3 regions of the Bradyrhizobium zhanjiangense genome follow, and region 1 is predicted to be linked to each of the others. Evidence: riboswitches for the same ligand, from Rfam matches in the RefSeq annotation. Region 1 holds a riboswitch; each other region holds the start of a gene.
What was found. Region 1 has a riboswitch for cobalamin ahead of XH85_RS45435 (TonB-dependent receptor). Riboswitches for the same ligand answer to the same signal wherever they lie in the genome.
Positions count from the first base shown of each region.

Region 2: another riboswitch for cobalamin. It lies ahead of XH85_RS22705 (TonB-dependent receptor); the one in region 1 lies ahead of XH85_RS45435 (TonB-dependent receptor).
Region 3: another riboswitch for cobalamin. It lies ahead of metE (5-methyltetrahydropteroyltriglutamate--homocysteine S-methyltransferase); the one in region 1 lies ahead of XH85_RS45435 (TonB-dependent receptor).

Region 1 is NZ_CP022221.1:6,334,427-6,344,764, forward strand. Features, by position in the region: gene XH85_RS30500 (ABC transporter substrate-binding protein) at 1-1,281, opposite strand, end outside; gene XH85_RS30505 (NAD-dependent succinate-semialdehyde dehydrogenase) at 1,674-3,107, opposite strand; gene XH85_RS30510 (PepSY domain-containing protein) at 3,276-4,706, opposite strand; gene XH85_RS45435 (TonB-dependent receptor) at 4,722-7,079, opposite strand; cobalamin riboswitch at 7,194-7,395, opposite strand; gene XH85_RS30525 (histidine phosphatase family protein) at 7,468-8,040, shown strand; gene cobT (nicotinate-nucleotide--dimethylbenzimidazole phosphoribosyltransferase) at 8,047-9,099, opposite strand; gene cobF (precorrin-6A synthase (deacetylating)) at 9,110-9,859, opposite strand; gene XH85_RS30540 (energy-coupling factor ABC transporter permease) at 9,906-10,338, opposite strand, start outside.
Region 2 is NZ_CP022221.1:4,749,280-4,759,617, forward strand. Features, by position in the region: gene XH85_RS22685 (transglycosylase SLT domain-containing protein) at 1-378, opposite strand, end outside; gene XH85_RS22690 (adenylate/guanylate cyclase domain-containing protein) at 703-2,439, shown strand; gene XH85_RS45270 (hypothetical protein) at 2,562-2,738, shown strand; gene XH85_RS22695 (hypothetical protein) at 2,889-3,098, shown strand; cobalamin riboswitch at 3,578-3,792, shown strand; gene XH85_RS22705 (TonB-dependent receptor) at 3,993-6,143, shown strand; gene XH85_RS22710 (hypothetical protein) at 6,205-6,786, shown strand; gene XH85_RS22715 (hypothetical protein) at 7,438-7,689, opposite strand; gene XH85_RS48080 (LuxR C-terminal-related transcriptional regulator) at 8,312-8,596, opposite strand; gene XH85_RS45950 (thermonuclease family protein) at 8,867-9,430, shown strand; gene XH85_RS22735 (CsbD family protein) at 9,817-10,008, shown strand; gene XH85_RS22740 (hypothetical protein) at 10,105-10,338, opposite strand, start outside.
Region 3 is NZ_CP022221.1:2,881,731-2,892,068, reverse strand. Features, by position in the region: gene XH85_RS13430 (hypothetical protein) at 746-1,087, shown strand; gene XH85_RS13425 (hypothetical protein) at 1,244-1,585, shown strand; gene XH85_RS44990 (hypothetical protein) at 1,591-1,797, opposite strand; partial or broken gene XH85_RS44985 (ATP-binding protein) at 2,018-2,198, shown strand; gene fixJ (response regulator FixJ) at 2,195-2,797, shown strand; gene XH85_RS46545 (cyclic nucleotide-binding domain-containing protein) at 3,462-3,845, shown strand; gene XH85_RS13400 (hemerythrin domain-containing protein) at 3,842-4,441, shown strand; gene metE (5-methyltetrahydropteroyltriglutamate--homocysteine S-methyltransferase) at 5,059-7,404, opposite strand; cobalamin riboswitch at 7,508-7,710, opposite strand; gene XH85_RS13390 (nodulate formation efficiency C protein) at 8,726-9,529, shown strand.

The sequences.
Region 1 (10,338 bases):
GCCCTGCCCCGGCGGCGTCTTCTGCGCTCGGCGAGAGCCAACCGTGCCCCAATCGGTCGCGACGAAGTCGACATTCATGCCAAGCCGTTTCAGGAGGTCCGCGGTGACGTCGCCTTGCGCCTTCGTGATCGGCTGGTCCTGCGCCACCAGACACGTCACCGGCTGGCCGGAATAGCCGCTCTCGGCGAGCAACTTCTTGGCCGCGTCGAAATCGCGCTTGCCCTTGAGAATCTCACCGCCCAGTTCGCTGTAGAGTGGCGTGTCCGGCGTGAAGAAGCCCGGCAGCGACTTCCAGAGCGCGTTGTCGTCGCCGACGATCGCGCGCATATAGTCTTCCTGGCTGAGCGCCATCAGCACCGCGCGCCGCGCTCGCACATCGTTGAAGGGCGCGAACAAATGGTTCATGCGGAACGAGCCGATATTGCCGAGGGGATCGCCGATGTCGACGCTGATGTTCTTGTTCTTCTTCAGCACGGGCACGAGATCGGCGATCGGGTTCTCCCACCAGTCGACCTCGCCGTTTTGCAACGCTGCGGCAGCGGTGGCCGGGTCCGGCATCACCACCCACTCCACGCGATCAATCAGGATCTGCTTGCCGCCAGCGAGCCAGGATGCCTTCTCCTGCCGCGGGACGTAGTCGGCGAATTTCTCGAACACGGCCTTGGCGCCCGGCACCCATTCGCCCTTGGCGAACTTCATCGGCCCGGAGCCGACATATTCCGTGATCTGCTTGAAAGGATCGGTCTTCGCGATACGCTCGGGCATGATGAAGGAGCACGGCGCGTTATTCTTGGCCAGCGCATAGAGCATTTTCGGGAAGGGCTGCTTCAAAACCCATTTGAACGTGCGGTCGTCGACAGCAGTCAATTCCTGCTGGATCGCAACGATCATCAACCCCATCGGATCGCGCGCGGCCCAGCGCGATAGGCTCGCAACGACGTCCTTGGCCAGCACCGGCTCGCCGTCATGGAACTTGAGGCCGGGTCTTAAACGGAATGTCCAGATTTTGCCATCGTCGGAGGTCTCCTCGGACTCGACCATCTGCCGCTGCGGCTGGAGCGAGGAATCGATGCCATAGAGCGTATCCCAGACCATCGCGGCGGCATTGCGCACGACGTATTGGGTGCCCCAGATCGGATCGAAATTGGCGAGGTTCGCTTGCGGCACGAAGCGCAACGTGCGCGCCGCTGCGCCTTGCGACAGCGCAGGGGCCGAGAGGCCACCCGTCAACGCCAGGCTGCCCGCGCCAGCCAGTCCCTTCAATACGGTCCTGCGATCCATGAAGTCCTCCCACTATTGCCGTGATGCCGGCCATCATTGGCCAAGGGCAGGTGAAACCTGCCCGTTGGCGTGCAAATGGTATGCCACTAACTGCGCCTTCGCCAGCGGCGATTGGGGGGGACTTCGCGCCTCCTTGCAGACGCTGCCGCGATCAAGCGCGGCGCATCGCTGTCACGGCATGTCTTGCCGGAGCTTTTCGTTTCCTTAAGCGCTCGCCAGAAGGATGCAGGCAACGCTATATGCATCCGTGAAGGGACTTGCGGTGGCGGCGGTCACGGCCACCGGCCGCGCTGATGTGCCCCGTCAAGCTGTCCGCGCGGGCACAGGATCGCAGGGGTTAGCCTTTGCAGACTGCGCCTCGCACAGTCGCAAGGCTAACCCGTACACCATTCTTACGCGCTCGCCTGGGTGACGAACTTCGTATTGAGGTAACCCTCGATCGCCTCGAGGCCGCCTTCGGAGCCGTAACCGGAATCCTTGATGCCGCCGAACGGCACTTCCGGCAGCGCGAGACCATGGTGGTTGATCGACACCATGCCGCTCTCGATGTCGGAGCCGATCGCCTGCATCGTCTTAGTCGAGGTGGTGTAGGCATAGGCTGCAAGGCCGTAAGGCAGACGGTTCGCTTCCGCCACGACCTCGTCATAGCTGCGGAACGAGGTGATCGGCGCCAGCGGGCCGAACGGCTCCTCGTTCATGATGCGCGCATCGCGCGGCACGTCGGTCAGCACGGTCGGCTCGAAGAAGAAGCCTTCATTGCCGATACGCTTGCCGCCGGCCTGCACCTTGGCGCCACGCTGGACCGCGTCGGAGACCAAGCCCTCCATGGCGTCGACGCGGCGCGGGTTGGCCAGTGGCCCCATACGGGTGTCCTTGTCGAGGCCATTGCCGACCTTGAGGCTCTTGGCGGCCGTCACGAACTTGTCGACGAAGGGCTGGTAGACGCTTTCATGCACGAGGAAACGCGTCGGCGAGACGCAGACCTGGCCCGCATTGCGGAATTTGTTGGCCGACAGGATTTTTGCAGCGTTGTCGAGATCGGCATCCGCGAACACGATCGCCGGCGCATGACCGCCGAGCTCCATGGTGACGCGCTTCATGTGCAGGCCGGCGAGCGCAGCCAGATGCTTGCCGACCGCAGTCGAGCCGGTGAAGCTGATCTTGCGGATGATCGGATGCGGAATGAGATATTCCGACACTTCCGCCGGGACGCCGAACACCAGTTGGACAACACCGGGGGGAATGCCCGCGTCGGCATAGGCGCGCACCAGCTCCATGCAGCTCGCCGGCGTCTCTTCCGGGCCCTTGACGATGATCGAGCAGCCGGCGGCGAGCGCGGCCGAGATCTTGCGCACGGCCTGGTTGATTGGGAAATTCCAGGGTGTGAACGCGGCGACCGGGCCGACCGGCTCCTTGGTCACGAGCTGGGAGACGTTGCCCATCCGCGGCGGCACGATGCGGCCATAGGCGCGGCGGGCCTCCTCTGAGAACCAGTCGATGAGGTCGCCGGCCAGCATGGTCTCGCCTTGCGCTTCGACCACCGGCTTGCCCTGCTCCATAGTCATTACCGGCGCGATCTCGGCGGCGCGCGACCGGATGATGTCGGCCGCTTTCCGCATCAGCTTGTAGCGGTCGAACGGCGAGGTCTTGCGCCAGACCTCGAAGCCGGCCTTGGCCGCCTCCAGCGCGCGGTCGAGATCGGCGCGCGAGGCGTGCGGGGTCTTGCCGATCGGCTGGCCGGTGGCGGGATTGAGGATGTCCTCCGACTTGCCGGACGTGCCGTCGGTCCACTCGCCGGCGATGAACATCTGAACTTTCGGGTACATCCTTGGGGTCTCCTGCATGATTTTCGGTCTCCGACGGGTTGGCGCCGCCGCTTCGAGCGAGCGCAGAGCTACACTGAAAGGCCGCCTGCGAAAAGGCGTCAATGATGATGGGGCAAGGCATTGCTGATCTGCTGACCCGACCGTATCGAGCCGCAGTTGCGCCTCAATTCAAGTTGCCAGCGAGGACCGCAAGCGCCGCCAGCCGATGACGATGCCGGTGACGGAGAAGGTCAGCCCGAGCGTACAGAGGCTGACGATCACGACATCACGCAGCCGCGGGTGGGCCAGCAAGATCGGGAAGTCGAGCGTGTGCAACGCGCTGTAAAGCCAGCGGTAGGCGCGCCGCGACGGATCCAGTCTTTGCAGCACGTTGCCATCGGCCCCGTCGATGTCGAACCAGAGGTCGCCATCACAGCGCGAGCGGTAGACCGGTGCACCCGGCATTGTGGATAGCGCGGGGTATTCGTCGCTATCAGGAAGCACGGACGGTGGGCCGCAGCCGACTGTAAGGCGCCCCGTCAGAGCCTGAATCTCGTGCACATCAAGGAATCCCGCCAGTCCATCGCGCAGCGCATCCCCTCTCCTGCTCAAGGTCTGACCACCGAGGGCAACCCGATCGCGCCGATAGACATGGCCGTTAAACGCGAACCATTCCGCCTCGCGAGCCGCGGCAGATATTGGCTGCAGATCGAGCGATGAGGCCTCCCGCCAATCCGGCGCGGCGTTCACCACGCCGGCCTCTGTCGGGGTCAATTGCCCGCGCGAGAACAGCCGGCCGTGATCCATCGAGAGCCAGCCGCTGAAGATCCAGATCAGCACGAAGACCGTCGCTGCGAGGCCAATCAGGTGATGCAGCGCATGCCAGCCACGGTAAGGCGAGATCTGCCTCTTGCCAATCCTGACCCGCACGATCCCGAGCACCGCACCCAGCACAGCCGCGATCAGCGCCAGCAGCGACAAGGTCCAGACCACGCGGTCCCACAGGGTCCAATTGCTGCGCAGGATGGTCGGATAGATCCAGTGCAGCACGCTGCCGACAAGACTCCAGCCGCGCTCGCTGCGCGTCGTATCCAAGGCGATCTCACCGGTTGACGACGAGACGTAGACTTCCGTCCCCGCAGCATCGCCGAGGGCCACGCGAAACAGCGGGCGATGGCGATCGAAGCCGTTCGGCACGCTCCACTGATCGTAGTCCGAACGCCCGACGATCGTCGCATGCGAGGCATCGATCTCGCGCTGGCGCGCATGAGCCTGCGCAATAGCCAGTGCGACATCAGCGGATTTCACCGACGCGTCGTTCCCGTCGGCCGCGCGGATCGCGCGCTGACGCGATGGACCCGAGACGATGTAGACCGCGTCGTCGCTCCGCTGGATCAGCCGAACGCGCGTGGCATCCACGATCCCGCTCGCAGCAACGGCGTCCGCGACCGAAATCCTCCTCTCTCCGCGATCCACCGGCATGAGTCCGGCAAATCGCTCCGCTTCCGTCAGCGACGGAAACGGAACGAAGTGCATCACGATTCCGCTCGCGAACCACATCGCGAACAGCAGGCAGAACGCGATCCCGAGCCAGCGGTGCGAGAGGACGATCGCGCTCATCTTATGCTCGCGGCCTCACCATTTGAACGCCGCCGAGATCTCATAGGTGCGCGGCGCGCCCAGGAGGATCTGATCGGGATAGAACGGATCACCCCAGATTGCGTAGCGCTTGTCGGTGATGTTGCGGACGCGAAAGGTCAAGCGAGCCTGGTCGACCGCATTGAACACCGTCTTGGGGATGTCGACGAAGGCATAGACGTCGGCGACGGTATAGGCCTTCATCGTCACCACGTTGGCATCGGTGTTGTAACGGTCGCCGACATGGCGGCCGGTGATGCCGAGCTCCACCGGCCAGGGCGTGAAGAAGCGCCAGGATGCGCCGGCGTTGGCCACGATGCGCGGCACGTTCGGCGGCGTATTGCCGGAGAACGAGCCACCGACAAAGTTGTAGTCGGCGTAGCGCGCATCGACATAGGCGATGTTACCCCAGAGACGCAGGGGGTCGATCGGGCGCACGGCCGCCGCGAGCTCCACGCCCTTCGACTCCTGCCGTCCGGCGATGTTGAGCTGCATGCCGCCAGCTGCGGCATAGACGTTCTTGCGCACGATGTCGTAGGCGGAAAACGACCACTCCGCCCTGTTGTCCCAGAACAGGTGCTTGACGCCGGTCTCATAGGTGCGCGCGGTTGTCAGGTCGAGCGGCTGGGTCGGCCCGAGCAGAAAGATGTTGTTGGCTGCGATGTCGGCGCCGGTGGCGTACTGGCTGAAGAAGGTCAGGCCAGGAACAGCCTCCCAGGTATAGCCGATGCGTCCCGTCACCGGCGCCCAGTCTTTGGTGAACGGGAAGCCAGCCTTCTCCAGGCCGTTCTTATCGGTCGAGTTACGGTCGAGCCCGATATGCTCGACGCGCAGGCCGCCGATCAGAGCGAAGGTACGTGTCAGCTTCAGCCGGTCCTCGAACGACAGCGCCTCGTTGTCGATGCGCGCGGTTTGCTGCTGGATCGTGAGCGGGCCGTAAAAGCCGCGGTTGGGATCGACGAGCGAAACGGAATCGCCAGGGAAGTTCGCCGCGCCCGGCCTGACGAAATCGAGATAGCTTGACGAGAGAGTCGTGACCAGCCGGTTGTCGAAGCCAGCGATGTTCGCATCCCAGAGCAGGTCGGTGACATTGCCCACCAGCCGCTGGCTGTGCGCGACATAGAAGCGTTCACGATCGACCATGTTCGTCGTGGAATTGAACGCCTCGATCTCGTTGTTGAACCAGGTGCGCTCTGCGCCGAAGCCATAGGCTTGGCTTTTCAGCGTCAGATCGGGCGCCAGCTTCAGCTCGAAACCGCCGCGCAGCCACACCTCTTGCGCGACGTTGCGGTTGTCGAGGACGTTGTAGTTGGTGTTGAAGGTACGATCATCGATGGTGACGGCACCGAGATTGGTTCCGTTGTAGTTCGAGACGTAATTGCCGGAGACGATGCCGCTCGTCGCGTGCGAGCCGCTGAAGGCGATCGGCACCAGCGGCGCGCCCCAATAGGCTTTGGAACGATCCTCCCGGTACTCGATCGCGCCCCAGATCTTGAGACTGTCGGAGATGCGGTAATTGAGCTGGCCGGACGTGTCGAACGTCTTGACATTGGTATCGTCGGCAAAGCCGTTGAGCGTGGAACGGCTGATGTCAAAGCGATAGTCCAGCCCCTGCACGTTGGTGCTGCCGCCGGAACCGTAATGGGCGCGGAACGAGTTCAGGGAATCCCAGGAGAAGTCAGCTTCATTCCGGATCGGTCCGGTATGCGGCTGCTTGGTGACGAAGTTGATGGCACCGCCGGCGGCGCCCTCGCCCGAGATCAGCGAGGCCGGACCTTTCAGGAATTCCACCGCCTCCAGATTGGCGGTATCTGCGATCCGCGAGGTCATGTTCTGCGGACCGATCTTAATGCCGTTGTAGAGCGTGTTGATTTGGCTGTTGGTGAAGCCGCGCATCGAGAAGGCCGAAGGTTCAGCCGGATTGTCGCCGGAGGTGACACCGACTGCGCCCTGCGCCACCTCGGAGACAGTGCGATAGCCCTGCTCGCGCATCGTCTCGGCCGAGATCACCTCAACGGTCGCCGGCGTCTCGCGCACGGTGAGGCCGAGCCGCGAAGCGCTTTCGGCGACCGCATTGCTGTTGAGCGGCGCTGCTGCCGCGGCGGCCGGCACGACAGGCTTGGGCGCTGCGGATGCGGCCGCCGGTCTGCGTGCAGCTGCACGGCGGGCGCTCTGCGCCTCCCGGCCCGCCGGCTTGGCCTGCTTGCGGGATTGCGCCGGCGACACCTCGACCGGCGGCAGGGGTTCGCGGGCCTGCTGCGCCAGCGCCACGGGCAGATCAAAAACGGCAAAGGATGTGAGCGCCGCGGAGGCAAGCAGGAAGCGGCGCGGTCGGACAATATGGATGAAAGACACGGTTCGAAACCTCGGTATGACGTCAGTGGCACGTCACAGCGAACGAGGTCTCACCCTGGCTAATCAGCCGTCCGATGAAGCCGAATGTCTGTACTCCCCGACCGACATCTTCGCGTGTGACCACGGCTGACGGCAGGTCTCCTGGCTCGCGGGTCGTGACCGCTTCGTCGCCTTCCCGGGACCGAGGACCCAGTGGCTTCTGACGAAGGATTCACCGCTTACAGTTGCGGGGGCAGCCGCGGCATTGGGGACAATTTCCCCGCACCGCATTCCCTTTTCATCCCCTCTCGGGGAAACCGTCGAAGCCATCTAGGATTACGATCAAGACAGAGTCAATGTGCAAGCTGCGGCGTTATTGCCACAGCAACCAACTTCCTCGGAGATGAGCATGGAAGGCGAGACCTTCCTCTGGCTGATACGGCATGCACCGGTCGACGGCGTCGCGGGGACGATCCATCCGGCTGACGCGCCGGCCAATCTCGGCGATCGCGCGCAATTGCAGGTACTGCGGCAGTGCCTGCCGCGAAGCGCCGCGAGCTATGCCAGCCCGTCGCGACGCACGGTCGAGACCGCGCAGGCGCTGGGACTCGCGCCCGAGTTGATGCCCGAATTCAGTGAACAGGATTTTGGCGCATGGACCGGCCGTCGGCATGACGAGATCGACGCGGCTGGCGACGAGGCCTATGCGCAATTCTGGAGCGATCCGGCGCGCGGACGTCCGCCGGGCGGCGAGAGCTTTGAGGATCAGGTCACGCGCGTCCGGCTTGGGCTCTCGCGGATCGGCGCGGGCTCCGCAGCGCTCGTCGTGCATTCCGGCACGATCCGCGCTGCGCTCTGCATCGCGCTGGATCTGACACCGCACGCCGCCTTGCGCTTCGTGATCGATCCGCTGTCGCTCACCCGGATCGACCGGCTCGCGACCGGGTGGCGCGTCGTTTCCGTCAATCAGCGGATGGCCTGAGCCGGATCAGGCCGGACGGTCCGGCACATTGGCCTGCGCAAATGTCGCCATGCCGTTGTGGAGCGCGCAAGCCGACCGCACCAGCGGCAGCGCGATCGCGGCGCCGGAGCCTTCGCCGAGCCGGAGATCGAGGCTGATCAGCGGCTGCACGTTCAGCGCACGCAGCACCAGCCGATGCCCCTGCTCTGCCGATTGATGCGACGGCAGCAGGAACGGCCGGCAGGACGGGTTGATCCGCACCGCCGCCAGCGCCGCCACCGACACGATGAAGCCGTCGATCAATACAGGGATGCGGCGCTGCGCAGCTGCAATGATCGCGCCTGAGATCGCCGCGATCTCGAGGCCGCCGACCGCGCATAGGATGTTTTCGGGCGAAGCCCCTGCAATGCCATGGCGCGCAATCGCGGCATCGATCACCCGCGCTTTGTGCGCACGGCCGGCCGCATCGATGCCGGTGCCGCTGCCGGCGATCTCCTCGGCACTGATGCCGAGCAGGCTCGCCGCGATCGCTGCCGAGGTCGTGGTATTGCCGATGCCCATCTCGCCGAAAATCAGCAGATCGGGCTGATTGGCTGCTGCGCGCGCAACCGCGCGCTGACCGGCCTCAAACGCGAATGCCAGTTCCGCAGGTTCGAGGGCAGCTTCCACGCTGAAGTCGCGCGTGCCAGAGCGCGGCTTGTCGGTGACGATGCCCGCCATCTCCTCCTGCGCCAGCGTGCCGGCGTCGACCACCTCCAGGCTGGAGCCAAGCTCACGCGCCAGCACCGAGATCGCGGCGCCGCCAGAGGCAAAATTCGCCATCATCGCGATGGTGACCGCTTGCGGATAGGCCGACACGCCCTGCGCGACGATGCCGTGATCACCGGCGAAGACGATGATCGGCACGCGCGCGGCGCGAGGAGATTCCGTCGCTTGCAGGCCCGCAAGCTCGATCGCGAGTTGCTCGAGCCGGCCAAGCGCGCCGGTCGGCTTTGTCAGTTGCGCCTGACGCGCGATGGCTGCCTCGCGATGATGCGCGGAGATCTCGGGACACTGTTGGTAGATCCATTCGGGGAGCATGCTGCCTCGCTTAACGCGTGCGCTTGAGAATGTAGCTGTCCATGATCCAGCCATGCCGCTCGCGCGCTTCCTGCCGCATTGCGACAATACGCGAGCCCACTTCGGCCAGCGCGCCGGACATGACGATCTGATCGGGCATGCCAAGATAGGCGCCCCACCAGATCTGAAGCCCAGCCGGATCGAGCGACTGGAACGCCGTGCCGCCGTCGAGCATCACCACCACGGTATCGACGCTCTGCGGCCAGCCGCCTTCGCGCAAGCGCCGCCCCGTCGTGACTAGGAACGGCTCGCCGATGTCGTTGAGCGGCAGCGCATGCACGGCGCACAGCGCCTGGATTGAGGTGATGCCGGGCACGACCTCGATATCAGGCAAGGGATCGAGCCGCCGCGCGATGCGTAGCGAGGAGTCGTAGAGCGAAGGATCGCCCCAGATCAGCAGCGCAACCTTGCCCTCGCCGGCGAGATGATTTGCGATCGTTTGCGACCAGGTCGCGGCAACCGCATCGTGCCAATCGTCCACGCCCTTGCGGTAGTCCGCCTCAGTCGCGTCACGCACTGGCAAGTCGAACTCGGCGATGCGCGTGCTCGCGCTGGTGAGCACGTCCGCGCAGATCGTCCGCCGCAGATCCGCAAGATCGGATTTCGCCGACCCCTTGCGCGGGATCAGGACGAGATCGGCGGCGTTGATGGCTTGGATCGCGGCGCGCGTGAGCTGCCCGGGATCGCCGCAACCGATGCCTATCAGGGAGAGCGTGAGCATCACGAGCGCGAAGGGCGACCGCGCCGGCCGCCCGTTCGCTTGTCTCTTAAGCGGCGTTATGCAGGCGCGGCGTGACGAGGCCGGGCGCGGTGACGCCACGCAGCGACTTCGCCAGCGCCAGCACGGCGAGATCGGCGAGCGGCTCGATCACGATGACCAGCGCATAGGATGCCGCAAACGTCGCGATGTTGGCGAGGTTGGTCGCGCCGAAGCCGGAGCCATAGAGGGCCCAGAACGCCACCCAGGCGACGATGCCGGACTGATAGGCGGTCGAGAGCGCCAGCGCCTGGCGGTATTGCAGATCGACGTAAGCCGTGTTGCGCGGAATGATCCGCGTCGCCAACGCCTGGATCGCGAACAGCGGCACCAGGAGCGTGGTGACGTTCATGCCATATTGCGGCAGGTCGGTCGGCACGAAGAAGACGCCCTGGAGCAGCAGGCCGAACGCAAGGCCGAAGGCGGCGGGCGCAGCACCGAAC
Region 2 (10,338 bases), 1.6 Mb from region 1:
GCGCAGCATGAACCAGTCCGCAAGCCTCTGTCCGGCGGGGTCAGTGATGCGGTCGCGCGCGGCGCCCGCATCTTCGGTCTTGCCCTTGCGCGCGAGGTCGATCGCATCCTTCAGCGCGGCGAGATCGCCTGTCAGCGGCGGCGGTGCCGGCTTGTCCGAGGGCTCGTCGACCGCTTTCTTCGGCTTGCGCTTGGCCTCGGCGTGCTTGCCGTGCCGCGCTTTGCCGGCCGAGGCATGGCGCTGCTTGCCGGCTTTCGCCTCATGCGTCTTCTTCGGCGCGGATGATTTATGATTGCTCTTCGCCGCCAACTCGGTGGGAAGGAGGGCCATCGTGGCCACGGCAACGACACACGCGAGCGAGCGTAGGCACTGGTTCATTCCATGGTCCCCCTGCGAAACCACTACAAACCAAGGTCCGCGACGACATGCGGCTTGAGAATCAAGAGACGACACCAAACGATGTCATGACATCGTTTCGCATTCCTCACGCTCTCGCAACAATGCGGCAAAATACGGATGGGAACTCGGGAACTTCCGAAATAGCGGAAAAGGCAGCATGTTTAACCTTTGTTAACGATTGGGCTCGCGCGACGGTTGCGTACGGTTCACGGCGTCAGAAAGGCGAGATTGCGCGTGTTCCCACCGCTAAATCCGGTGTATTGAGTTCCCTCGCTTCATCCTTTCAGCCTTTGCCCTGCACCTATGCCGATTTTCAACCAGTCGATCCGGCGCAAGATCGTCGGCATCGCCCTCGGATTGATCGTCCTGATGCTGGTCACCTCGATCCTGTCGATGGTGATGTCGAGCAAGGTCGGCGTCCTCCTGGACGAGCTGACCAACCGCTACATCCCGGCCTACGGCCATCTGGCGCGCGCCAACATCCGCTCGCTGGAGCGGGCGCTGGCGCTGCGGCGCATGGTCATGACCAAGATGCAGTCGCCGTCGGACGAGGAGGCCTACGCGGCGCGGGTGCGCGAGTTCGAGCAGACCGACCGCAGGATCGAAGAGGAGGCCGAGAGCGCACGCACGCTCATCAACGCCATCATCAACGATCCCAGGACACCGTCCGACAATGCCGCGCTGGCGCGGATCGAGCTCCGCATCGAGACCGCCGTCACTGAGCTGCGCCGCGATCTGACCGAGGACCACGCAAAGCTGGCCAAGCAGGTCGATGCCAGACAGATGGCGGAGGCCCGCGGCACGCTGGAGCACATCGACGTGCTGCGCGACCAGTTCAATCAGAAGATCGATGCGATCCGCGCCGACATGCTGGCGCAGGTTTTCTTCAGCACGTCGCAGGTGATTAGCCATCAGCACCAGGCGATCATCGTATCGGGCATCGTGACCTTGCTCGCAGCGATCGTTGGATTTGCCTTTGCGCTCCTGGTGAGTAGCGGCATCACGCGCCCGGTGCGGCTGCTGCTCGCCGGCACCCGCGAGGTCGAGGCGGGCCGGTTCGACAAGCCCATTACCGTCTCCACCCAGGATGAGATCGGCGAGCTTGCCGCGGCCTTCAACCGCATGATCGAGCAGCTCCGCCACAACGAGCGCATCCGTGAGACCTTCGGCCGCTACATCGACCCGAAAGTGGTGCAGGGCCTGATTGACCGGCCGGAGGTCGCCATCGACGGCCAGCGCCGGGTCATGACCATCATGTTCTGCGACATGAGCGGCTTCACCTCGATGAGCGAGGGCGTGACCCCGCGCGGCCTCGTCAAGGTGATGAACCACTATTTCACGGTGATGTCCGGCCCCATCCGCAGCAATCGCGGCATCATCGACAAATATATCGGCGATGCCATCATGTGCTATTGGGGCCCGCCCTTCATCGAGGAGGACGAGCAGGCGATGCTCGCCGGCCTTGCCGCCATCGAGATGGCCGATCAGGTGCCCGCGCTCCAGAAGCAGCTGCCGGATCTGCTCGGCATCCGCGCCATGCCGGCGCCGTGCGATCTGCGCATCGGCATCGCCACCGGCGAGGTCCTGACCGGCAGCATCGGCTCCGAGCTGATGATGAGCTTTACCGTGATGGGCGACGCCGTGAACCTCGCCTCGCGGCTGGAGGCCGCCAACAAGGCCTACGGCACCCGCGTCCTGGTCTCGCAAGCAACGGCGGATGCGATCGGCTCACTGCTCGAACTGCGTGAGATTGATCGCGTCGCGGTCGCGGGGCAGCGCGCACCGCAGGCCGTCTTCGAGGTGATGGGCAAGGCCGGCGCACTCACCGATGCGCAAGCGCGCCTGCGCACGCACTATGCCGAAGGCCTTGCCGCCTATCGCGCCGGGCACTTCGACGACGCCCGCGCCGCCTTCAACGCCGCGCTCGAAGCGGTCCCCGGCGACGGTCCCTCGCGCACGCTGCTCGGCCGCATCGCGCAGTTCGAGGTTAACCCGCCGGACGTGGGTTGGGACGGCGCCTGGCGGTTGGAGCAGAAATAGCATTGCCTGCCGTCCGGCGTCGCCGACTGGAAAAAACGATTCTACTCCATAACGATGTTCGCCGTGACCTATTTCCCGGGCTTAGGCTCGACGTCCCTGAGGCGTCAGATGGGGACACGCCGATGACACACCTTGAGGACAGGCTCGAACGGTTCGAGACGCTCTCCGCCGAGTGCGAGCTGATTGCCAAGCTCGCCACCGACAGCACCAAGCGCGAGTTCTATCTGAAGCTCGCCGAGCAGTACCGCCAGCTGGCGGTGGATATGCGGCAGGCGATCGCGACCAGCGCTGCTGCTTGAGGCCGACTGCAATCCGTTCTTAACATTTGGCGCGCATTCTCAGGCGCATGCGGGCGTCGCTGATTGGCGATGGCTCGTAGTGGGAAGGCCGGGGTTCGTTGCAATGCAGCGCCTCGCGAGTGTCACTTGCCATGTTTGACGGGCAATCCCATGCGTCTCGTTGCAGTGATCATATTCGCGCTCATGACGGCTGCCTGCGATCAGGAGCAGGACATCACCGGCTCGACGTCGACCTGCCCGATGCGAAACTACAGCTACAATCCTCGCGACATGAACCAGTGCGTCAGCGCCTGCAAGTCATGCGATCACGGCACCACGGTCACCTGCACGACCTCCTGCACCCTCAAGGGGGCTCGCTGAGTTCTTGATGCTTGTGGCCAAAATCGCCGGCGCGCCAAAAGACAGGAGGCCGTCGGCGGTGCCCAGGCACCGGAACGATTCACTTGGATTAATCATTGAAGGAGGCGGGCAGGACGCGTGGAGTCCGATTGAATGGGTATGCTCGATCCCGGCCGGTTCCTAGTGTCGTGCTCGCATTGCGACGCATGGCCGATGGCTGCCAACGTCAAACGTTCAAGCTGGTCGGCATTCCCGCGTGAGGTCCGTTTCGTGTGTCGGCGCTGCCGCCGCGAGGAGACCGCGATTGTCTCTGCCTCCGGCGAACTGACGCCGATCAAGCGCATCGATGTTCCGCCACGCGACGTCGCCATCGCTTGGGCGCAGGCCCAGCGCCCGCGAGGGCGGACGTAGCTGCCGGGCCTCTGCTTGCGGGACGCACCGGCAGCGGCGAGTGGTCGCTGCCAGATGCAACCAGCCGATTGACTCCCGGGCTGCACGACTCGTAAAAGATCCGCGACGGTTCTCCTCACGGAGATCAAAAGGGAACGTGGTGCGAGATTTTCCCAACGCCGGGATCTTCTCAATGCCATGGCTGCCCCCGCAACTGTAAGCGGCGAATCTCTCGTCCTATGCCACTGGGAATCTCGGTCCTGGGAAGGCGACGGAGAGGTAACGACCCGCGAGCCAGGAGACCTGCCGTCAGCCGTGGTCACACGCGAAGATGTCGGTCGGGGAGTACAGACATTAGCTTCACCGGAGCGATTGATCGCTCCGTCGTGAAACCTCGTTCGCTGTGACGTGCCACTGATGTCCTGCCGAGGTTTTGTTCGCATGTCTTCCGTTTCCGCCGCAATCCGGTGCCGTCGCACGGCCTGGCTGGCGTCCAGCTTCATCATTCCCGTTCTTGTCCTCAATATGAGGGGCGTCCGCGCCCAGACTGCCGCCGAGCAGTTGCCGCCGGTCGAAGTGACCAGGGCCGACGATCAGAACCGCACGCGTGCCAGGGCGAGCAGCGATGGCGACATGGGGAGACGCCGTGCGACGCCGAACGGCGCGCCGACAGGGACCGGCTCGGCCGGCTTTGGCGGTGAGGCGGCCAGCAACAATGGAGGCATCGTCGGCGCCGCCACGACCGTCATCACGGCCGCGGACATCGCCCATTCGCCGTCGCAGACGCTTGCCGAGATCATCTCGACGCAAGTACCGGGCGCCCAGATCACGACGTTCTATGGCGGTCCGATCGGCGCCAAGACCGGTGTCGACCTGCGCGGCTTCGGCGCGTTCGCAACCGCCAACACGCTGGTGCTGGTCAACGGACGGCGGCTGAACGACATCGACATGGCGCAGGTGGACCTTGCCACCATCCCGCTCAATTCCATCGAGCGCATCGAGATCACGCGCGGCAATTCCGGTGCGGTGCTCTATGGGGACAACGCGGTCGGCGGCGTCATCAACATCGTCACCAAGAACGGCGTCGGCGGACCACCCATGGCCGCGGGCATCGAGGCCGGCTTCGGCTCGTTCAACACCAGGCTCGCCAACGTCTCGACGTGGCTCAATTCCGGTCCGTGGTCGACCTCGTTTTACGGCAACACCGTCAAGACCGATGGCTATCGTGACAACAATCGTTATTCCCAGGAGAACGGCGTCGGCAATCTGAACTACACGACGCCGGGGTTGACTGCGTTCCTGACCGTGACCGGCGACAATCAGGAGCTGCGACTGCCGGGCGGCCGCACCGTCGATCCCTCGATCGGCCTCGACGAGCTCGCGACCAACCGGAAGGGGACCAGCACGCCCTTCAACTATGCCAACCAGCAAGGTTTTGGCGCGACAGCGGGCTTCACAAAAACCCTGGTGAACGACGTCGATCTCATCGTCGACGGCGGCCTGCGCGACAAGAGGCAGCAGAGTGCTTTCTTCTCCAGTCCGACGCCCGTGCCCGCCTTTTTCACCTCGACCTATGTCGACGCTGATCTGACGACATGGTCGATCACGCCGCGGCTCAGCGTGAAGAGCCTCCTGCTCGGAATGCCGTCCCAGCTCTTGACCGGCATCGACTATTACGATGCGAGCTTTCAGCAGAACCGCGGCGCCGGCCAGGGTCTCGCCGCCTGGCACAATTACGACCTCAGGCAGCAGACCGTTGCGGGCTATTTTCAGCACACATTGGGTGTGACGCCTACGACCGACGTTTCCTATGGCGCGCGGGTGCAGACCATCAGTCTGTCGGCACGTGACAATTTTGATCCGGCAGCTCCGTTCAACGCCGACATCGGCGCGCTCCCGCTCAGGAGCGACGAGACCCAATATGCGCTGCACCTCGGTGCCGAGCATCGCCTCAACGACATGGTCTCGCTGTTCGGCCGCGCCGCGCGGGCGTTTCGCACGCCTGACGTCGACGAGCGGGTGTCGTCAGGACCCTCATTCGATCCCTTCTTCAATCCACTGCCGCAAACGTTCCTGCTCAAGACCCAGACCTCGCAGGATGTCGAGGCTGGGCTGCGTATCAAGGGAGGCGGTCTTCAGATGCAGAGCAGTCTCTATCTGATGGACCTCACCAACGAGATCCATTTCAATCCAATCCTGTTCTACAATACCAATCTCGATCCGACCCGCCGTTACGGCTCGGAGACCAGTGTCTCCTATCGCGTCAACGACGCGCTGCTCTTGCGCGCCGGCATGGCTTATACGAGGGCTGTCTTCCGAGAGGGCGTCTGGGCCGGCAATGATGTGCCGCTGGTCTCGCGCTACACCGCGAGTGTGGGTGTCACTTGGAACATCTGGCAGAACTATGTGGTGCTCGACGCCACCGCGCGGTTCTGGAGCGAGCGTCGCATGGACAACGACCAGGCCGGCACTCAGAAGCCGATTCCTGCCAATGGCACGATCGACCTCAAGCTCAGTGGTCAATATGAGCGGTACTTCTGGTCGCTCAGCGTCAACAATTTGCTGAACGCGCTCTACTACGACTATGCAGTCGCAAGCACCTTTACCGACGGTCGCTTCAGCGCCTATCCGCTGCCCGGCCGCAGCTATCTGCTCAAAGCCGGCGCAACGTTCTGACGTCGATAGGGCTGTCACACGTCCCCAAATGCACTAGAATTCGAATAGAAGGAGATCACTTATGGCTCTCAGCATCCAGCCGTCTCACGCCGACAGTCTGCGGCTTCATCCGGTGACGCCGCGCCTTGCGCCGATGTTCTGCTTTGGGCTGCTCGCGGCGTCATGCGCGCTCGCGAGCTTCGCGCTCGCCTGTGCAACACCGTTCGCGGCCTTTGCCGTCGTCGCGGCCGCGATGCTGCCGCTGCGGCCGGCGCTGCTCGTCGTCACCGGCGCCTGGCTCGTCAACCAGACCATCGGCTTCGGCGCGCTGCACTATCCCATCGACGGCAGCACCGTCGCCTGGGGTTTTGCGATCGGCGCGGCCGCGCTGCTGGCGACCGCCGTTTCGTCTGCGGTGCTGCGCATGCTGCCGCAGGGCCGCACGCCGCTGGCGCTGGCCGTCACGCTCGTCGCCGCCTATGCGGCCTATGAGCTCGCGCTGCTCGCCGCGACGCCGTTCCTGGGCGGAGAGGGCGCCTTCACCGCAGCCATCGTGACGCGCCTCGGGCTGACCAGCGCCGCCTGGCTCACCGGTCTCGTCGCCGCCTGCGAGATTGTCCGTCTGCTCGATCCGTTCGGGCGCAAGGGAGCGATGTCGGCCTGAGCGCCGCTGCGTTCGACGTCGTGGCGCCATCGGGGCCACAGGATCTTGCTGTGTCGCCGGACTGTCAACCCGCCCGCGCAAAAAGATTCCGCTTTACCGAAATTCGGAATTGACGTATAATCGCCCATCCCGGCTCACCCTTGAGGGGCGATCATGTGTCGTGATGATCGCGGAGCCGGGGAGCGGTGGACGCGGCAGCGTCGGGCGCGAAAGCTGCGGGCAGGACGGATTGCTCTCCGTGAGCCCTAAGGCTTCGCGCGGACGGACGGCGCTGTCAGGTTCGTCGCGTCAGCATTTCGATGGCAACGTGCACAACGCCGTCGAACCCTGCGGTGCCAACGAACCGCGCGTACGGCAAAACCGTGTGGTCCTTTCCGCAAGCAGCTTTTCTGGTCTGTTGAGGGCGGCTTAAGCCCCTGAAAATAAAATAGTTTCCTGGCCGCAACTGGAGGGCGAGAGATCTGCCGGAAAGAGGCTGGGCCCTATTAGGCCCTATTTCACTGTATGCGCTGGCTGGGGACCAATAGTCCTGCCGCCCCCGGGACGCCGTGCGGCCTTCCTACGGCCCATGATGCTGCCGCGCCCGTCGCTTGCTGCTGTCGCGTTTCGCTGCCTGCCGTGACCATCGAAAAAGTAGGGGTGGTGCCGACCTTATTTCGGAAGGCATTCCACGTTGTAGGCGATGATGATTTGCGTAGGGTCAGCTTTGCCGATAGCCTTCAGGTCTTCTAGGCCGCTGCGCAGCTTGGCTCCGGCGTCCCTTAAACTTCCTTCCAGCGCCGTTTTGGCCGCCCTGCATCGTTCTTCGTTCGAGAATTCCTGAAACACCACGGTGGGAAGGAGCCGCCAGTCCGCCCTGTCGTTGGTGGCGGCTGGGCTGACGGAGTAAGAAAAGACGTACATCAGGACCCACATCGCCGTGATTTTCCGAAGAGTGCAGCGCGCGGCGGGGGCAACGCGCCGCAATGGCAGTTTGTGTCCAATCCGCCGCCGGTATCGTTGATCTACGTCAACGCTGCCCGCAGTGAGGCCACCAGTCTCGTTCGCTCACGAACTCCAAGTTCGGAGATGAACGATGCTCAAATACATTCTCGCCGGTCTAGCAGCATTTGTTCTGCTCACTGCAACTCTCATCCCCGATGATGCGTATGCGCGCCGTGGCGGAGGCGGCGGCTTCCGTGGCGGTGGAGGTGGCTTTCACGGCGGCGGCATGCGTGCCGGTGGCTTCCGAGGCAGTGGGATGCACGCCGGACGAATTGCGCGACCAGCGCATCCGATAGCGGGGCGTCCGATCGCGGGGCGTCCGGGCCGCCCGATCGCAGGGCGCCCCGGCCGTCCGGTAGCGGGGTATCCGGGTTATGGTCGCGGTTACTATCGCCCTGGTTGGGGGTATGGCGCTGCGGCGGTTGGCGCAGCCGCTGCGGCGGGTGCCTACGGCTATTACAACTCCGGCTGCTACTATGACAGCTACGGACAATACATTTGTCCGGGGCAATATCCTTACCGGTATTGATGCAGGCGAAGTTTAGGACGGCGGTCCGTAGCTGCCGTCCTCCTTACACTTTTGCCAGAGAGCCGCCTCGTCAGCGGCCGCAGTGAATTTGTAAGATGGCCAAAATGCCCACCGCGCGGCAGCTTCTGCAATCTCAGACGGGGAATTGAGCTGTAGTTTTTGCAGCAGTCGCTTTCGCTGTTCGCCAACTTGATCTGCTCTTCCGCCGATCTGAGCCGCAATAGATCTGTCAGAGCAGCCACGGGCGATACGCCGCAAGAGGCGCTTCTCGCGGGGGCTCAGTATCGGTGCCTTCATCGGGCGAAGATTGCGATTGCGGCTAACAGGACGGGGATCAAGCCGCCTACGATGACGCAGATGCGATAGGTAAGGTCGTCTGCCATGGCACGTACCTCAGCTTTAATGCGTGGCAGGAACCATACATCTTACGCCGACTGACCGCCATGCTGCAGTATCGATCGCGGGATAATGGTGTACCCTCCAGCGGCGGCAACGATTAACAAATGAATGGCGGAACACCCACTTCAAATCTAGTACCGTCTTGTCTTTTCTTCATTGGAAGGCGACGTGGATACTTACATCATTATCTTCGCAGCGCTGGCGGTCTTTATATGCCTCCGCCTTTACAGTGTCCTCGGACAGCGCACCGAGAGCGAGGACAACGCCTTCCTTAACCGTCTCTCCGTGATCGCAGTCCTTTTAGCCGTGGTGCTCTACGTCGCCGGCGAAGTCCCAGCACGGCACTGGGCGAACGCCCATGCCGTGCCTCCCATGACAACCATCAGCGGCCCCGCCCGCGTGATCGACGGCGACACCGTCGTCGTCGCGGGCACGCCAATACGCCTAAAAGGCGTCGATGCCGCCGAGCTGGGGACAGCGCGCGGCGAAAACGCCCGGCGGGTGATGGTCACGCTCGTCACCGGGACGCTGACCTGCCGCTTGACCGGCGAAAAAACCTACAGCCGTGAGGTCGGCTATTGCACCACCGCCGACGGCGCCGACATCAATCGAGCGATCATCGCCCAAGGTGCCGCTCTGGCGTGTCCGCGCTACGACACCCGTTACGTGTCTTTCGAGCAGGAGGCCGCGTTGGCGGCGCAACCACGGTCGTCCTATTGCGTAAAGCGCTAGGCGATAGAAATCCCGACCGCTGCCGGGCCTTACTTGCCGTTCTGCTTGATCGCCCACAACCCGTAGGCTTCGTCCTTGTAGGGATCACCTTCGGTTGGCGGCGGGATCAGCTTCGACTAGCAGCAATCGTTGGTCGGCATGTTAGCTTGGAGCGATTACTCCGGATGAGCCGGGCCGGGAGGTCGTACGCAAGTGGGTTCTCTTGTGGCGACGTGACGACTAGCCTCGCCCATTGCACCTTCCGCTTTGAACGGACATCGTCAGACCGCCTGGGCATGTCGCAAACGGGCCAGAAGCGGGCATCATAGCTATCGGCGCACGTTCTCTAGGAACCTGTCTGCTACGCTTTCGTTGTGCCGTCTTAAGAACGGCAAAGGAACACGATCATGGACCGGGAACATGTGAAGGGCGCCGCCGACAAGGCAAAAGGCGCGATCAAAGAGGGTGCTGGCAAGCTTACTCGAGACAAGGACCTCGAAGCCGAAGGCAAGATGGATAAGGCTAAGGGATCGGCCCACAAGGCTGCAGGAGATGTGAAGGACGCAGCGCGGGACGCCGCTGACGCCCTCAAGAAATAAGAAGAAGAAAAGTCTGGAACTAGCCGCCTCGGGGCGGCCTTTTCTTTTCTGTCATGAAAAAGCGAACAGTCCGTAATTTACGTACACGCAATAGCACTACTTCGGCACTTTATTGATGGAATGCCTGCGTATGACTGGCTTCCTGAAGCCAAAATATGAACAGAGCAAGAAGAGGGCAAAATGGACGATTGAGCGGGCACCACTGATCTGGGGTGTTTCGACAAAGCCGGTCCCTAGAAGAGGCACCGAAACATCGGCAAGATAGAGATAAAACAAAATGCCCGATGACACAAAGAACGCGCCCGCCAGGAACTTCCGAAAGTCGCTGCT
Region 3 (10,338 bases), 3.5 Mb from region 1:
TTGTCCGCTGCTCCGTCGAGATAAAGTCGAGACTTTGGCAGCGCGGCCCGCGCGCTCCTGTTGTCCCGCAAACCACGCTATCTCTATCTGTCTAGCTTTGCAGATCGCACTCTGTTTGAGCCGGGGACAGCGTCTTCTGGTCTGCTCAAGCCCTCGACCGACAAATTGGGGTGCCGATGAATTGGGGAATGTCTCGAAGAGAGGATCGAGAGCAGCATGCCCCGTCACGTCCGAGATGCCGGCTATTGATCTCTATCGATCCCATACTCAACCGCTGGCAATATGGAGGCTCGACACGCCGCGAACCTTACACGCGATATTCGGTAGTCTCACGAGGCATTGCCGCAAACACCAGGTCATTGCGCCAATGACCGGGCAGAGGCATTTCTGAGGCGTGCCGGCGGCCAGGGCTATCGACGGCGAGACTACGCGCACGTGATCGTGGGCCAATGAGGCGAACCGCCCCGACCTTCTGACGGTCCGCCCTGCCGCCCCGACAGCAAAGCCGATGATCAGGCGTGTCGCAGCCAACGTTTCGATAAGGCCAAGATTCCGGACTTCAGCGCCAAAGATTATCTGGGATCAGCGCCGGCAAGGCTGAGCGATCAATTGACTATCTGCTTGCCGGCTTCGCAGCATTGAGGACGAATGCTGTCGTGGCCCATCGCGAGCGGTGCGCCTCAAATCAACCCGGCTACACGCTGGCGTGTTGCAGACAATGCGGGACTCTGGCGGATCGCCCGAGTTGGGACATGTCGCCTGCGCGGGCCTGTCGGGCTCGCAGCGGCCGCTCGAGGTTGGCCGTTTTGGACGCGCATCAGCTCTTTTTGACCTGTATCAATTCTGCGGCGACTGCCTACTGATAGAAGTGAGCTTCCAGTCCAAGGTCACACACATGGCAGACAGAAAGACTTGGCGCCCCATCATCTTTTCATGTCCAGATACCGGCGACCGAGTTCAAGGACTGCTGCCGGACGCACCCGAGCCGCGTGCCGATGACCTGCACACAATAACCTGCGCCGCGTGCGATGGCGTCCACTTCATCGACCTGCGGACGGGCGCGATGATAGGCGCCGAGCGCAACTAGGCCCATCCGAATGATGAAGGGAATTCCGGCGTCTTCTCGTTCTCTCTTGGGGGATGCCGCTCCGCTCGCAAGGGCGCGGCTGACGTCATCACAACCCAACGCCCCGCGCCGACGCCGTGGGACAAATAGATTTTCATCAACGGAGGATGTCTCGATATGACAGACTACGGCGACATTTGTCGCGGCGCCGGCCAGATCGTGCGAGCGGCAGTCCAGTTCAACTTCTGCAGAACAGCGATGAATACCAACCGCCGCGGACTTGAGCTGATCCAGATCGATTCGACCGAAGCCCGGGAGTTGTTTCGCAGCGCCAATCCTAATATTTCGGTTGGCGAGCGGATCGTGTCCCGGCACGATAGGTTCAACGGCGCCACGGCCGATAAAATGCCGGCCGCGGCCGACACCATCGAGAGAACGCGCCGCCTGAGTTATACTGAGTTGAACCTGTTCGCGCGGCGGCCTAGCGATCTCGTCCGTAGTGTTCAGAAGGTTGCCTGAATTTGTCAGCCCGCAGCGATGAACTCCGTCCAGGATCTAGTGGCGACCTGACCTGGGAGCGGCTCGAAACTGCGCCGCCCTTTGATCGGGATCTGGAGATTGCCGTGATCGAGGGTAATACCATTCACCGGGTGGTCTTTCCTTGCCGCCGGATCTTCGGTGGCTGGATCAAGGCAAAGACCGGAGAACACGTCGCCGTGCAGCCGACGCACTGGCGCATCTGGCCGAGATAGCGGCGGCCATCCTGCACCATAGATTGGCGTGAGTTCAGGCCCGGAGTGGCTCGGGGTGGCCTCTCGTGGGGAAACAATGTAGAGTTGATCAATGAGAGGGCCTGCCAGAAACATGTCGGACCACATGTGGTACGGCTATGGGACTGGCGCCGCTTTCGCCGCGGCCGCGGACTGGGCGAGCTTCGCTACCCTGCTCTGCATCAGCGACGGCCTGTTCCAGCCCGTTGTCACGACTAAAACGCATGGCACGGGTGTGGGGCTATCAATCTGCCGGACGATCATCGAGTCACATGGTGGCGACATCGTCGCGGACGAATCCGGGCGGCGGCAGGATCTTTCAGTTCACCGGACGATTTGCGAGGCTTAGTGAAGACGGATGACTGGACGGCGCATTCTCGTGATCGACGATGACGCCGCCCTGCGGGACTCGCTCGCGTTTCTGCTTGATGTTAATGGTTTCTACGTAGCAACCTATGAGACGGCGACCGCGTTTCTCAATGACGTCGCAAGCGGTCCGGTTGACTGCATTGTGTCAGACATCCTTATGCCGGGTATGAGCGGTCTCGAACTGGTCAGAAAAGTGAAAGCCGGTCGCGTCGACTGCCCCGTCGTTTTGATAACTGGTCATGGCGACGTATCGCTCGCAGTCGAAGCGATGAAAGCGGGTGCGGTCGACTTCATCGAGAAGCCGTTCGAGGTGGAGGTGCTATTGCGTGCGATCAATAGTGCTTTGAAAGCGCGGCCAATAAAGCCAGCCGACGCAGCGAAACTGCAGGCGGAAGCCCGCCTCGCGAACCTCTCGTCGCGCGAGCGCGACGTGCTGCAGGGACTATTAGCCGGCAAGATTAACAAGGTGATCGCCCATGATCTCGGCATCAGTCCGCGGACAGTCGAGGTTTACCGTGCGAACCTGATGGCCAAGACCAATGTCCGCAGCATGTCCGAGTTGATGCGTATCGCCATTACCGCGGGACTCTAGCAGCAGCGCAAATAGCGTGAATGGCTTATTCATGCATTCAAGCTGCGCAGTCCAGACGACGAACGGTGGGTTTCGCACGCGCCGAGCCGATCATGTTTTCGGAGACGGCTGCCGATGCAACATACGCGATGCTGGTTTCTTAGATCACGACGCGATATGAGGCAGATCAATTGCGTCGGCCCAGATTTGTGCTCCGATTGACAGCAGGTCTATTCAAACAACGCTGGAGAGCGGCAAGGCCCGCTGCTGCGCCAGGTCAATATGTCACGCGAGCCGAGTCCTATGATCGGGTAGCCCCAACTCGGTCCACATGCGCACGTATCGCATGATCATCAAGCACCTCGACCACGTCGGCGAACAAGACTTCCTGCGGCGAGCCGAAAGTGGCGGTGGACGACAACGTTCGGCTGGCTGGAGCTCTTCAGGGGTACGGCGATGCCCTTCCGACTGTTTCCATGGACGCGGCCGACGAGCAGCTTTCTAATCCGATTTGGGCATGTTTGAGCAACCAAGTGACCGCGCCGCTCCCATGCAAGACGCCCTCCTCAAGGGACTTACGTGTAAATACTTAGGGACTTCTACCTAGGGAAAACATCCAAATTTCCCAATTCGTCAGGAGCAGCCAATCTGCGTCCCCATCGACGTTCACAAGATAAGGTCCGCCGTGCACGCCCAAGCCGCCAGTTTTACCGAGACGGGACGCCATCCGACCAGCGTCTTGCGTGGGCAACCTCATCGTCGTGGACCATTTGGCATAATTGCGAGACCGAAGCGTCTCACTCGCAATAGCGACATCTACCGCGAAGACGAGGCAGCGCAATATCTCTATCAGGTGGCTTCGGGTGCTGTGCGAGCCTACAACATTCTGGAAGACGGACGTGATCAGAACGGTGCGTTTTATCTGCCCGGTGACAGCTTCGGCTTGGAGGCCGGAGATAGCCATATCTCTTCGGTCGCGGCTGCGAAGGACACCGAATTCGGCTTGGGCAGTCTTGCAAATGGCAGAAACGCTTCCAGCCTAGATGTGCCTCCAGGAACACCGCAATGATCATCGATCTTCTGCTTCGAGAGCATCGCAACATTGATCTGCTTCTGGTCGCTCTTCAACGCGAATTGGAGATTTTTGAGAACGGGATCCGCCCCGATTATGAGGTCATTCGCGCCATTATCAGCTATTTCGAGGTTTACCCCGAGATGTACCATCATCCACAGGAAGACTTGATTTTTTCCAAGCTCAAGGCTCGCGATCCGGATGCAGTTGCAATCGTCGGCGATCTCGCGCTTGAACACCGGGAAGTCGTCGACCGTTTGCACCACTTCGCACGAGCTATTGACGCTGTCCTCGCGGATCGTGACCTCTTTCGGCAAGACGTCGGCAATATCATATGCGACTTTATATTACGCGAGCGGCACCACATGATGTGGGAAGAACGAGATTTCTTTCCCGCCGCCCTGAAGGCTCTCTCGGCTCAGGATTGGACCGAAATCGCTTCCGCCCTCACCAATGATGGAGATCCGCTGTTCAGTGAGCCAGCGGCAGCGACTTCCGATGCGCTAAGAGCGCATATTCTGCAATTGGAGCAAGAAGCTGAGGCCGAACGGAGCTCGGTCGCGTTATCGTCCGCCAAGGACGGCAATCCGTGACACGGCGCCGAGACGGACGCGCCGTATTGATCGCGGCCGTTTGACAGCAGGAGGTGGACCTCATGCTCATTCTGTCGAAAAACAAATGGCGGTGCTCGCGGGCACTTCCGCGGTGCCGATAGGGTGCTCCTCAGCGCCCAAGCCGAAACCCAACTATCGGGGGGAACCGCTTCCTTGGAGCCGGGCTTACGTCGCGCTGATCGAACCCAGGGTTCCAGGCAGGAAAGCGCATCGAGTTTGCTGTTGGTGTCCTGCGGTGACCGCCCGGCATGCCCTCTCGCTGCCGTCGTAATCGTGCCGACGTGCTCATGGGCGACAAACCTTGGTGTAGATTTCTAACTCTCAGGCTATACGGTCGCATACCACGGCATAATTGAGCTACGCTGAGCTTGTGCTTCAACTGGGCTCAGATTTTCGGCGAATGTCCTCGCCGTGATCGAACCGGCGGCTGTCCTCCTCCGCCGATGGAAGCCCGCGCGATGCGTCAGCTTCGCTCCTCCCAGACTTTCGCCCGGCCCGCTAAGCGGGGCCGGGCATTTTTTTGTGTTCCCACGGCTCTCGAGAGCGCAAATGACCACAAGCGGATCAGCTTTGTCGAGAAGAGACCCAACCCCCGATCAACGGCCTCGCGGGTCGAATGCAGCGCGCAGTTCGCGGGCGGCAGCGACCATGTTCGCTAGCGCTGGCCGAACCTCCTCCCATTTGCGCGTCTTCAGGCCGCAGTCCGGATTGATCCAGAGCTGCGAATCCTGCAGCCGCGTCCGAGCCAACGCCATCAGCTCCTTCATTTCACCCGTCTCGGGAACGCGTGGAGAGTGGATGTCGTACACACCCGGCCCGATCTGATTTGGATATTCGTAGTTCCTGAACGCGTCGAGTAGTTCCATTTTCGAGCGTGATGTCTCGATCGAGATGACATCCGCGTCCATTGCAGCGATTGCACCGATGATGTCGTTGAACTCCGAGTAGCACATATGTGTATGAATTTGCGTTTGATCGGCGACGCCCGATGAACAGATGCGAAAGGAATCGACGGCCCAGTCGAGATAAGCCGCCCACTCCGACCGACGCAACGGCAATCCTTCGCGGAGTGCAGCTTCGTCGATCTGGATCATGGTCGCACCAGCATTCTCGAGATCGCGGACTTCGTCTCGGATCGCGAGCGCAATCTGGCGGCAGACCTCGCTTCTGGGAATATCATCGCGAACAAAGGACCAGTTCAAGATCGTCACCGGTCCCGTCAACATCGCCTTCATCGGCTTCTTCGTTAGTGATTGCGCGTAGCGCCACCAGTCCACGGTGATAGGCTTCGACCGCACTACATCGCCAAACAGGATCGGTGGCCTGACGCAGCGCGAGCCGTACGACTGCACCCATCCGTTCCTGGTAAATGCGAAGCCGGCGAGTTGCTCGCCGAAGTACTGCACCATGTCATTGCGCTCGAACTCGCCATGCACGAGGACGTCAAGACCGATGTCCTCCTGCCAACGTACGGCGCGCGCAGTCTCCTCCTTGAGGAACCTGTCGTATTGCTCGTCGCTTATCGCGCCTCGCGCATACGCCGCACGGGCATTCCGGACCTCTGTGGTCTGCGGAAACGACCCGATCGTCGTGGTTGGAAAAGCCGGTAGTCCGAAACGATTTCTTTGGATCTCGGCACGACGGGCAAATGGGCTCGCGCGCCGACGCATGGTCTGGTCGATCGCTGTCATCCGGACAGCGACATTGGCATCACGGATTTTCGGCGAAGACCGGCGGACAGTCGCGGCACGTTCCGACTCGGCAAGAGCTAGCGCAACATTCTGGTCGCCCGCAAGTGCCCGCGCTAGGATCGCAAGCTCCCGCATCTTCTGGACCGAGAAAGCAAGCCAGCTCTTGACGTCGGAAGCGAGACCGGTCTCGAGTTCAACATCGACCGGCACATGAAGCAGCGAGCAGGATGGGGCAATCTGTACACGATCCTTGCCAAGCTTCGCAATCGCGGGTTCGAGCTGCTGGCGCAGCGACGACAAATTCGACCGCCATACATTCCGACCGTCGACGACACCGAGCGACATGACGAGATCACTTCGGCCGCCAGCGATAATCTGGTGCAACAACTGTGGCGCTCGAACCAGATCGAGGTGCAGCCCGGCAACTGGCAGGCTCAAGGCGGTGTCGAGATTGTCGCCGAGGTCTCCGAAATAACTGGCAACCATGATCTTGATGGCCGGCCCCTCCTTGGCGAGCCGGTCATAGGCATGTCGCAAAGATTTTCGCGCCCCCTCCTCCAGATCGAGAATCAGGCAGGGCTCGTCGAACTGAACCCAATTTGCCCCACGTTTGGCCAATTCCTGCAGAACCTCGATATACGCGGGTATCAGTTCATCCAGCAGTGAGAGTGGCTGGAACGTGGGATCGGGACTCTTGCCGAGCTTTAGGAATGTGACCGGCCCGATCAGGACAGGGCGGGTCTGAAAGCCAAGGGCCTTGGCTTCCTCATACTCCTCGATCGGCTTGCGAGAGCATAGCCTGAAAGTCTGTCCCCTGTGAAACTCGGGGACCATGTAGTGGTAGTTGGTGTCGAACCACTTGGTCATCTCCTGCGCGGGTGCGCCAAATCCGCGCGGTCCGTGACCGCAACTCGCTTCCTGGTCGTCGCATTGTGAACCGCGGGCCATGGCGAAGTATGTCTTGAGCGAAACGGATTCGTCTTTCGAGGCGTAGATCTCCGGGATGGCGCCAACCATGACACTTGTGTCGAGCACCTGGTCATACAGCGAGAAATCGTTCGATGGAATGACCGTGACGCCGATAGATTTCTGACGAGCCCAGTTCGCGGCACGCAGGCCAGCTGCGTCCTCGAGCAACTGCTGTTCGCTGCTTTTTCCGGCCCAGTAGCTTTCTAGAGCGAGTTTGAGCTCGCGCCTTGGACCGATGCGTGGCGTTCCGAGCGTGGCAACAGGAAGGGAGAGAAGAGACATAGCGTTAACCCCATGTTGGGAGCAAAGGCCATGGCGGACGCAGGCAGGGGAAGTCGCGCGGTGCGACGGCTGCTTGGCGCACCACCGGGACACCCCGCCCGTGGACGAATATTTTGTCGGGGCAGGTCTCCTGGCTCGCGGGTCATCGCTGCTGTCCGGCCTTCCCGAAGCCGCGCAGGCTTCAGTGACATCGTTGGACAGCGGCTCGCCGCTCACAGTTGCGGGGGCAGCGCCGGCATTTTCACCGGCTTCCCTCTTAGCTCCGGATCAAATGGAAACCGGAGAACCTCGACGACCTGGATTATCGGCAAGAGAAGTCTTCCGTCAACCTCCCAGATTCTGTCTCAAGCTGATGCTGCGACATCTGCTACGCGAATGACCGTGCATCTCTATCATTGAGATGATGTAGAAGCGCTCTCCAATCAGCGATATCGCAATGAGCATCGCAGCTGCCCGCGGGGTGCACGCCAGATCGGTGGAACGGACAAATGCGGCTTGCGCGGTCGGGACTGCTGCCTCGAGGGCAGAACGCATTGTCGCCCGTCCCAGCTTCCCAGCGGTTTTTCGAGCACGTGCGCCATCCAGCCACCTTCTCGACCAACAGGATCCGTGTTGAATAGGCCCAAGACATCTGGATAAGCCAGCAACATACCCGGGCAGCACGTTTGATTTGCGGTGCTAGCCACACCCCAAATGCTCGGCGAAGATCGGCTTGGCGTCGTTCGCCATCGAGTACAAAGCGCGCCCGACTGAGGCTGTTCTCGACTTCCGGAGCGCCGCACGTCGCGAAAGGGCGCGCCATGGCCCCTTGGCCGAAAGTGCCCGAAGCCACGGCAGAGATCGAAAGCCCACATTCCGGCAACGATAACCGAACGACACGGTTCAATGACGGCAAACGGGCTGCCACTTCTCATCAGGAACTTGGCACCGAGGCGTTCCGCTGTGCCGTCGAACATCCGGTGCGTGACGGGGATGCATAAGCCGCGCTGGAGAGGTTGAACGGAAACATCGAGACATGCGCCAGTCGGAAAGTCGACAAAGAGGACACAAAACCGGTGCGAATTGCCGTCTATTATCTGGCACGAAGAATGCACGTCCTCTGCATGCCCAGTCCTCCTGCTGGGCATGTCCAGCACAGCAAATTGAGGCTGTCGGTGGCAGTGAAGTTAGCGGCGCGTGACATAGAGGGGAGCGCCTGCTCGCACGGGAAACCAGTGGTCGCCCCGTCGCGTCGCCGCTAACTTCTTGCGCTCGCGCATAACAGGTTGAAGGTTGCCCGCTCTGGAATGACGTGTGGATGAGACCGAATAGGCCGACGGTTATGAAGAAAACGTCAGGAAGACGCGCGCTATGGCTTTGGCTCGGTCGATCCCTGATCTGCCTGGCCGGGCTGGCTGCGACGAGCAACACTGTTCGCGCCAACGACAGCCCCCCTATCGAAAACGACAGCCCTCTTATCCAAAGATTCAAGTCACAGTGGCGAGCGCAAGACGGTGAGACAATAGAACAAGTTATCTCCAACGCCTCGAAGGTGGCACAGTTCGTCCCTCGAATGTGGGGCGTCGCTGAACTTGACCAAAATGAACATGTTTTCGTTTCTTGGACCAGGCACCGGGATGATAAATCAGACGAAGAGTACGTTATCACCTGGAAGGTCGCACTCGACGGGACGATTGAACTTGCTTCGCCCTACGCAAAGCCGATGGAATTGGGCTGGCGCGCCTTCGCGCTCTCGTTGATCGCCAGTGAAGTCAAGGATGGCGAAAGGGACGCAAATCTTGGCTTTCTGCATGACCCGGCCAACTTCAACTTTGTGACGACCACGCAAGGCCGGCTCGGCGATCTTCTGCGGCAGGGCCGCTGCACTATCGTTGATCCAGTTGGAGTGGACTACTTGCCGAAGCAGAATGACAAGCCGACCGAGAAAGGTGATCTGTGGCGCGTTTTGCTTGTGGTGAACTGTAATATCCCAGGGCCCCGTTATTTTACATACAACGGGGTCATCACTTTCGAGAAGAGCGAAGGACAAGATTGGGAGCCGCAATCCTCCTTTGCCAAGCGTATCGCGGCTTTTCCTCCTGGCTCCTGGTTCTCTCACTTGGAGCCAAAGGAACGGGAAGAGTAGAGGGGAGCGAAAGGCCTCGGCAAATGATCGCGCAGAGCAAGATCGCGCCGCAGCTCCTTAAAGCCGAATGCCTCAGAGAAACGGCAAGACATATCAGCTCTAAAATCTCCGGTGTTTACGCGTTGAACAGTCGCGAGCCTTTCCCGCGGCCTTCAGCCGGCCATCAAAAAAATGGGGAGCACGATTACCTCCGACTCTTTCTGCGAGGAGTCGAGCTCAGCGGCGCGTGCCGTCTTGCGAGAAGTGGCTTGACCTCGGCGCACCCCACGCAGTGGGAGGACACCATTTGCGAGAGAACCAGCTCTCCATGCCAATCTTCACGGGACCGGGCCTGCAGATGCTTCGAGCTCAAGCCCGATCCGGGGCGCGAACCGCGCATCGCGCGACTGACTGGCACCCGCAAGAGCGTGAGCATTCCGACGCCGAGGCGGCACGCCGGATCGAGTGCCGCGACGAAACCGGTTAATAGGGTAATGGGGCAGTGTTAGCAGCCCCGGCATACCCCCTGACCAACCGGTCCTTTTCTGAGTGCCCCCAACCAGGAGTCCGGAGCCGTGCGCGAGGCATCGAGGACCGGACTGAGGTCGGCGGCTAGATTTCCTCGCGCGCATTCGTCTGCGCATCATAGATCCGGATTTGAAGCATGGGAAAACGCTTCTTTAGTTCTGCTCCACCCGCCCTGGCGCCGTCTTTGGTTGCGAATTCAGCTCTGACTCGGCCATCCACGTCAAGCGCGTAAGAAGAGACCGGCAATTCCCGGGGGCTGCAACCATTTCATTTCCATTGGGTGAGGTGGTTGAGAATGATGT